2 regions of the Marinobacter sp. NFXS11 genome follow, and region 2 is predicted to be linked to the other one. Evidence: predicted binding sites of a transcription regulator. Region 2 holds the regulator's gene; the other holds the start of a gene.
The links. The regulator sigma-54, encoded in region 2, starts transcription at its own class of promoters, with help from an activator protein. The targets are predictions, from matches to a motif close to ANTGGCATNNANNTTGCTNT.
Positions count from the first base shown of each region.

Region 1: the regulator sigma-54 is predicted to act here: its motif matches at 1,826-1,845, upstream of flgB (flagellar basal body rod protein FlgB).

Region 1 covers NZ_JAGDDV010000001.1:1,710,211-1,714,624, forward strand. The annotation lists gene J3362_RS07970 (flagellar hook-basal body complex protein) at 1-153, opposite strand, end outside; gene J3362_RS07975 (flagellar hook assembly protein FlgD) at 181-858, opposite strand; gene flgC (flagellar basal body rod protein FlgC) at 877-1,326, opposite strand; gene flgB (flagellar basal body rod protein FlgB) at 1,361-1,759, opposite strand; gene J3362_RS07990 (nitroreductase family protein) at 1,999-2,550, opposite strand; gene J3362_RS07995 (Mpo1-like protein) at 2,706-3,017, shown strand; gene J3362_RS08000 (adenylate/guanylate cyclase domain-containing protein) at 3,019-4,414, shown strand, end outside.
Region 2 covers NZ_JAGDDV010000001.1:659,212-663,625, reverse strand. The annotation lists gene lptA (lipopolysaccharide transport periplasmic protein LptA) at 1-433, shown strand, start outside; gene lptB (LPS export ABC transporter ATP-binding protein) at 411-1,136, shown strand; gene J3362_RS03170 (RNA polymerase factor sigma-54) at 1,294-2,814, shown strand; gene hpf (ribosome hibernation promoting factor) at 2,915-3,223, shown strand; gene ptsN (PTS IIA-like nitrogen regulatory protein PtsN) at 3,311-3,781, shown strand; gene rapZ (RNase adapter RapZ) at 3,810-4,414, shown strand, end outside.

The DNA.
Region 1 (4,414 bases), 1.1 Mb from region 2:
GCCTGCGCTCAGGAAGCCGCTGGCGTAGAGGTCGCCAAACTGGGCCTTGCTGCCCTTGAAGCCAACAGTGCTGGCGTTCGCAATGTTGTTGCCGGTGACGTCCAGATCCACCGATGCCGCACGAAGGCCGCTCAAACCTGTATTAAATGCCATGGTTCACCCCTTGGTGTTTCACCGGTATCAGTTAATTTGTTTCACATCAGACAGGGCAATGGAGCCCATGCCTGCAAGATTCAGGGTTATCGAGCCGCCCTGGCCCAGGGATACGCTGTCCACATTGGCGCTCACCATGGTGCCCAGCTGCTGCGGGCCGTCCGGATAGGAAGCCTCTGCCACAATGCGGTAGGGTCCCGGCGGCAAGGGATTGCCGTTGCCGTCCTGACCGTCCCAGCGGAAAGACGCCACACCCGCCTGACTTGCACCAAGATCAATCTGTCGCACTCGTTCACCGTTTTGCCCCTCGATGGACAAACGGAGACCGCCAGTGGACGCTGGCACCTCGATGGTTCCGGTAATTTCGCCCTCAGCGCCCAGGATCCCGATCTGCGAAGGCGCCAGCACGGTTTTGCCAACCATGGCCGACGCCTGCAGCGCTTGGGTGGAGCGGAACTGGCCAACCACATCCTCAACCGTACCGGAGAGATTCTGCATCTCCTCCAGCGAGCTGAACTGGGCAAGCTGGGAAATGAATTCGCCGTTGTCCTGGGGCTCCAGCGGGTTCTGGTTTTTAAGTTGCGCCAGCATCAGTTCCATGAACTCGTTCCGGCCCAGCTCACTGGTGCCCTGGCCGCCATTCTGTTGCTTCAGCTGGTACTGGCTCAGAACATCCGACGCGTCTGTTGCATTTACTGCAGTCATGTTGTGCTCCTCACCCTGTTACTGCTGACCAAGAGTCAGAATGCGCTGCATCATGGACTTGGCTGTGTTCATGACATCCACATTCATCTGGAAACTTCTGGACGACGACATCATGTCCGCCATCTCTTCGACCACATTCACATTCGGGTAGAAGACATAACCGTCTTCGTTGGCCGCCGGGTGGTGGGGCTCGTACCGCATTTGCAGCTCCGCATCACTCTCAACGATCCCTTCAACCCTCACGCCGGCACCCGGGCCCTCATCGGCGGCCATGGGCAAGCCACCCTGCCCCGGATTCATCAGAGACTGCTGAATCGCCGAGAAAACCGGCTTCCTGGCGCGATAGGTTTCACCCGTGCTGGAACTCGCCGTCTCCGCATTAGCAATATTGGACGCGGTTGTATTCAGCCGCAGTGATTGCGCGGTCATGCCGGAACCGGCGATGTCAAAAATGCTGCCCAGTGACATGAAAATTCTCCTTCGCTAATCCTGTGACTGCGGCTTACTCACCCTTAAGGGCTTTGGTCAAACCGCTGAACTTACTGTTCAAAAACTGGAAGCTGGCCTGGAAATCCATGGCGTTGCGCATGAAGCGGGTCTGCTCCTGCTGAGCGTCTACCGTATTGCCGTCAACCGACGGCTGATGGGGGACCCGATACATCAAATCGCTCTCCGAGGCCGATGCCGAGGTATCCATGTGCGCGTCATGGGTTTTGGCCATCTGGAATCCGCTTACCTGCTCCTGGGCCTTCTGCATCATTGCCTGGAAATCCAGGTCCCGCGCCTTGAAACCCGGGGTGTCAGCGTTCGCCAGGTTGTTTGCCAGAACTTCGGCGCGCTTAACCCGCGCTTCAACCGCGTGTTGATGAATGCCCAGAGCCGAATCAAACGTAATTGCCATGTTGCCTCCCGAAAACTGCACTGGTATGCCGAGCTGTTTTTGCCGGCAGTGCTCTTTGACAGGACTAAAGCAAGCTGGATGCCAGATTTATGGCCAGGTGTTAATTTGTCAGGAAACCCAGTATTGGCAGGCCCCGCGAGGATACCAAGGTGTGGTCACGGGAAAGAAAAAAGGAAAGGGACAAGAAAAAGCGGCAAGCTGCTTCCCCCGGCAGAAGCCGGGGGCATTCAGACAAGATCTCAGGGCCAATGGCGCACAAACTCGTCCACCGCCGGCCTGGGCACAGGCGGTTTGGATGCCGAGACCGTTCCGGTATAGAGAAAGCCAACGATCTGCTCATGCTCTTCCAGCCCCAGCCCCTGGTGAACCGCGGAATGATAGGCAACGCCGCCCGTTCTCCACATTACGCCGAAACCGGCGTCCTGAAGAGCAAGCTCAACAAAACTCATGCCGGCAGCGGCCGACATGACCTGCTCGATCTCCGGTACTTTGGGATGCGTCCTGGGCGACGCGATACCAACTATGACCATGGGTGCGCGAAGGGGGGCACGCCGGAGCTTCTCGATTTCTTTCTCGTCGCTGTTATTGGCACAGGTGGACGCAAACAGCTCCCCCAGGGCTTCAAGGCCCTTACCCTTGATCACCAGATAGCGCCAGGGCCTGAGCAGTGCATGGTCCGGTGCACGCGCTGCGCAGGAAAACACCTTTTCGAGGGTTTTCGAATCCGGCGCGGGTGATTCCAGCCTCGGTTCAGAGGAGCGGTTCAGGAGGAAATCGGTAACTGCGGTCATATCTGCTCGCTGTTTGAAGACTGTTGAAATGTGGGTACGAATACAATTCATGGCTGTGAATTGTGGGTTCTACGTAATGCTGTTAACCTTTAGTCGTAGTCGGGTCTACCAACAATTATAAATGACGCGGTCGTACAACGTTGAGTGGCATCACAATGAGTAACCAGCAAACCTTCAATAACTTTTCCGAATTCTATCCGTACTACCTCGAAGAGCACAGCGACGTCACCTGTCGCCGTTTGCATTTCGCTGGAAGTCTTCTGGTTCTGTTAGTCGCCCTATGGGCTCTGACTTCAGGCAAGCTCTTATGGCTTCTGGCCTTGCCGGTCATAGGCTATGGCTTTGCGTGGGTTGGTCATTTCAAGTTTGAAAAAAATCGCCCCGCCACCTTCAAATATCCACTGTACAGCCTAATGGGTGACTGGGTCATGTTCCGCGACATGCTCATTGGCAGGATCCGTTTCTGAAATGATGAGTGCCCCGGCAGACCTGCGTAATGCCAGCAGCTCAGCTGGCAGAGCCCTCTCGTCCGAGTCGGCGGGCAACCCGATCGCCATTCCCCCGATGCCCGATTACAATGGCCGGGTACTGGCATACACTTCAACGGCCGCCATTATCGTAACCGGGGCTCTCCAGGGCGCCTTTCCGCAATGGCTTCTCTGGCTGGTTGCCGGGGCCCTCACCTGGCCCCACATCGCACACGCTTTGACCCGCCGCACTTTTCTGAGGAATTCGCCACGCATCCGTCAGAAAGTGCTGATATTCGATTGCGTTGTTGGTGGCGCTTTCATTGGCTGCATCGGACTGATCGTCATCCCCTCCCTCGCCGTTGCACTGATGCTGATGTTCAGTTGCCTGATTGTTGGTGGTATACGTCAGTGGGTCCTGGGCACCGGCTTCATGGCGGCTTCCATTGCGGGTGCGGTTGCGATCGTCGGTCCGGCGGATGGGCCACACTCGCCTCTGCTGACCAGCATCGTGTCGATTTTATCCACCGGGCTTTATATTTGCGTCACGGCTTACTACTCCCACCAGCAGGCACGGGCGCTGATGCTGGCAAAGACCCAGATCCAGAACCAGCGGGAGCAGTCCATCGCGCTTTCACACAAACTGTCCAAATACCTGTCGCCTCAGGTCTGGCAGTCAATCTTTACCGGTGAGCGGGACGTTAGACTGGAAACCCAGCGCAAGAAACTGGCGGTGTTTTTCTCTGACATCAAGGGCTTCACCGAGTTGTCTGAGGAAATGGAACCCGAAGCGCTGACCGAGCTGCTGAATCACTACTTCAATGAGATGTCGGAAGTTGCTCTCAAGTATGGCGGCACCATCGACAAATTCGTCGGCGATTCCATCATGGTGTTCTTTGGCGACCCGACCAGCCGAGGCCAACGCGAGGACGCGTTCGCCTGTGTCTCCATGGCCATCGATATGCGCAAGCATATGAAAATCATGCGGCAGAAATGGCGCAGCCAGGGCATCAAGACCCCACTGGAAATCCGCATGGGCATAAGCACCGGTTATACCACGGTTGGCAACTTTGGCGCCGAGAACCGGATGGATTACACGATTATCGGTAAGGAAGTAAATCTGGCCAGCCGGCTTGAGTCCCTGGCGGAGCCGGGCGAAATCCTCGTTTCCTACGAGACCTTTGCGCTGATCAAGGACAAGATCATGTGCAGAGACAAGGGCGAGATTACCGTGAAGGGCTTTGGCAAGCCGGTGCCGATTTACGAAGTGGTCGACTTCCGGCGCGATATGGGGCCCAACCGAAGCTTCCTGGAACACGAACACAGCGGCTTCGCCATGTATCTCGATTCGGACAAGATCACTGAAAAAGAGCGTCAAGCCATCCTGATCGCTCTGG
Region 2 (4,414 bases):
CGATGGCCAGGGCATTGCTACTTACACCGGCGATGTGGAGCTTGAACAGGGCAAAACCCGCCTGAACGCGGAGCGTGTGGTCCTGTACCGCACAGAGAACGGCCTGAGCCGGATCGAGGCCTCCGGAACCCCCGCAAGATACAGGCAGCCGGCGCGCGAGGGTGAAGGTGAAACCGATGCCCGCGCCCTGAACATTACCTGGTCTGCTACCGACAGTCAGCTGACCTTTGAACGGGAAGCGGTGATTGAGCAGAATGGCAACCTGTTCCGCGGCGACGTGATTCACTATGATACCGCTGGACGTGTTGTGACCGCAGAGGGCGGCGCCGACACGGGCGATGGCAGTGGCCGGGTAGAAATGGTGATCCAGCCGCGCAGCGCCGACAGACGCACTGACAAACAGGAAACCGATGGCAGTTCTGAGAGCCAGTAACCTGGCAAAGAGTTACAAACAGAAAAAAGTGGTTATCGACGTCTCCCTGGAAATTCGAAGCGGAGAAATTGTCGGACTGCTAGGCCCCAACGGCGCCGGGAAAACCACCTGTTTCTACATGATCGTTGGGCTGGTACCCGCCGATCACGGGCGGATAACCATCGACAGCCGGGATATTACGCCGCTGCCGATGCACGGTCGGGCCCGTCAGGGCATCGGCTATCTGCCACAGGAAGCCTCGGTTTTCCGCAAACTGTCTGTGCGTGACAATATCATGGCGATCCTTGAGACGCGGCAGGGCCTGAGCAAGGCAGACCGGCAGAAAAAGCTCGAGGCGCTGCTGGAGGAGTTCCACATCACCCATATCCGGGACAGCGTTGGTATGGCCCTGTCCGGTGGTGAGCGGCGACGGGTGGAAATTGCCCGGGCCCTGGCCATGGAGCCGGCTTTCATCCTGCTGGATGAGCCCTTCGCCGGCGTTGACCCTATATCCGTCAGCGACATCAAGCACATCATCCGGCACCTGCGGGACAAGGGGATTGGCGTGCTGATCACCGACCATAACGTGCGCGAGACTCTCGATATCTGCGAGAACGCGTACATTGTGTCGGGCGGGCACATTATCGCCTCCGGCAATGCCGATGCGATCCTGGCCAATCAACAGGTCAAGGAAGTTTACCTCGGGGACGAATTCAGGCTTTGACAGTGAATGGCTCATTGTTTTGATGATCTGTAGCAAGTAAACTCGGCAAAGAACTTGCTAGGGTAACGAAAAACCGCGGCAAGTAACCGGCATATAAAGATTTTTTCAAGACCTATGACACAAAGCGCTGATGAGTGACGGATCCTGAACCATGGTTATGAAAGCCTCCTTACAGTTAAAGCTGGGTCAGAGCCTGACCATGACACCCCAGCTGCAACAGGCGATCCGGCTTCTCCAGCTCTCTACCCTCGACCTCCAACAGGAAATCCAGCAGGCACTGGAATCCAACCCCATGCTGGAGACATCCGAGGACGACGATCAGACCGACACGGCTACCGAGAGTGACGAGCGCGAGGCCAACGCAGCTGAGTCTGCCGCGGAGACCACACCGGAACCTTCCAGCGACTGGGACGAATCCGAAAACGGCCCCGACTGGTCGTCTGAAAACGATATTCCGGATAACATCCCGGACGACCTGCCGGTCGACACAGCCTGGGACGACATTTACCAGTCCGCTCCCGCCCCGGCAGCCCGCAATGACGACGAAAACGACCACGATTTCGAGACCCGAAACTCGCCCACCGAGACGCTTCAGGATCACCTGGAATGGCAGCTCAACCTGACTCCGCTGAGTGAGCGGGACCAAGCCATTGCCCACGCGTTGATGGATGCGGTGGATGAACGCGGCTATCTGACGAGCGCTCTGGAAGATATCCATGCCGGGATGCTGGATGAAAACGACGAGGACCCCCTTGAGCTGGACGAAGTAGAAGCGGTTCTTCACCGACTGCAGCATTTTGACCCTCCTGGCGTGTTCGCCCGGGATCTGCAGGAATGCCTGCTGATCCAGCTCAATCAGTTGCCACCGGAGACCCCCTGGCTGGCCCAGGCACGGCTGGTGATTACCCATTACATCAACCTGCTGGGCAACCGTGACTACGCCCAGTTGTTGCGCCGCAGCCGCCTGAAAGAAGATCAGCTCCGGGAAGTCCTGGCGCTGATCACCGGCCTGAATCCGAGGCCGGGCGACGTTATTGACCGCGCCGAACCCGACTACGTCATTCCGGACGTCATCGTTCGCAAGCACAATGGTCGCTGGCGCGTTGAGCTGAATCCGGAAATTGCTCCGCGCATCCGGGTGAATGCCAGCTATGCTTCACTTATAAGGCGTGCGGACAGCAGTGCAGACAACACTTACCTGCGCGATCAGTTGCAGGAGGCCAAGTGGTTTATCAAGAGCCTGCAAAGCCGCAATGAGACCCTGCTGAAAGTGGCGACCCGCATTGTCGAGCACCAGCAGGGATTCCTGGATCACGGCGAAGAAGCGATGAAGCCGCTGATCCTTTCCGACATCGCCCAGGCGGTAGAAATGCATGAGTCGACGATTTCACGCGTTACGACCCAGAAATACATGCATACCCCGCGGGGCATATTCGAACTGAAGTATTTCTTCTCCAGCCATGTCAGCACTGACGAGGGCGGGGAATGCTCTTCCACGGCCATCCGCGCGATGATCAAGAAGCTGATTGCCGCCGAAACACCCAAAAAGCCATTGAGCGACAGTAAAATTGCAGCCATGCTAGGGGAACAGGGTATCAAGGTTGCGCGACGCACCGTTGCCAAGTACCGGGAGGCCATGCACATTCCGCCGTCCAACGAACGCAAGCGGCTGGTCTGAATACTCCAGGACGGGACGCAACAACGTATTCGCCGGCGCACAATGCGCCAGCACCCAGACCGGCTCCCGGGAGCCGGCATGATGACAACAGGAGACGCCTATGCAACTCAATATTTCAGGCCATCACGTAGAACTGACTCCCGCACTGAAGGATTACGTTTCAGAGAAATTCGAGAAGCTCGAGCGTCACTTTGACCACATCAGTAACTGCCAGGTCACCCTGGAAGTGGAAAAGGTGCGCCAGATTGCGGAAGCCACATTGCACGTGGTAGGTGGTGAGATTCACGCAAAGGCAGAAAACGAGGATATGTACGCGGCCATTGATGCCCTTATCGACAAGCTGGACCGTCAGATCCTCAAGCACAAGGAAAAGAATGTAGAACGGATGCACGGAAACGGCTCTCGCTAACGGGCTGTTTTCATGCACTTCATCTAATCGAGCTGCGACATGAGTAACGTGTCGCGGCCTTTTTTTTAACGGAAATGCAGTCGATCCATGAGCGACACATCCCTGACCATAGACAACATTCTTGCTCCGGAGCTCACCCTCTGCAGGGTAGCTGCGTCCAGTAAGAAACGGGCCCTGGAGTTTATTGCCGAGCAGATAAACTATCAGGACAATACGCTCAGCGAGACCCAGCTTTTCAACAACCTGATTTCCCGTGAGCGCCTAGGCAGCACCGGCATTGGCCAGGGAATTGCCATTCCCCACTGCCGCCTGGAAGGACTGGATCACGTGGTGGGTGTGCTGATGACGCTTGAAGAAAGCGTGGAGTTCGATGCTATCGACAATCAGCCAGTCGATCTGATCTTTGCCCTGATTGTTCCAAAAGAGGCAACCAGCGAGCACCTTGAGCTGCTGAGCCAACTGGCCGAGAAGTTCAACGAGCGGTCATTCTGTGATCGCCTCCGGCAATGCGAGGACGCCAGCACGCTGTACCAGCGCATGACCGCCTCAGGCGGCTGATATTCACTGCAGTGGAGGTAAGGTGGTCATGAAGCTGATTATCGTCAGTGGCAGGTCCGGTTCGGGCAAGAGTACGGCACTTCATGTGCTTGAGGACCTCGGGTTCTATTGCATCGACAATCTTCCTATCGGCCTGCTCTTTCCCCTCACCCGGGAAGCGGCCAGCCAGACACAACCAGGCCGGCTGGGCAAGATGGCCGTCAGTATCGATGCGCGGAACCTTTCCGGCGAGCTGGCAAATTTCGAGGAGATATACCGGCGCCTCCAGGAAACCGGAGTTACCGTTGAAATCATCTTCCTGGACGCCGACGAGCAGTCGCTTCTTCAGCGTTTTCACGCCACCCGCAGAAAGCATCCGTTGAGTGACGACAGGACCTCTCTCCGGGAAGCCATTACCAGCGAAAAGAAACTGCTGGAACCCCTCTCCAAGCTTTCCGACCTGTATGTAAATACCACCGGCATGTCCATGTATGAACTGCGGGACATGGTCAAGCAGCGCGTGGTCGGTCGAAAAGATCAGGAACTGGCTCTCCTGTTTCAGTCATTCGGCTTCAAACACGGCGTACCGCTGGATTCCGACTACGTTTTTGATGTTCGCTGTCTTCCTAACCCCTACTGGGATACCAGCCTCCG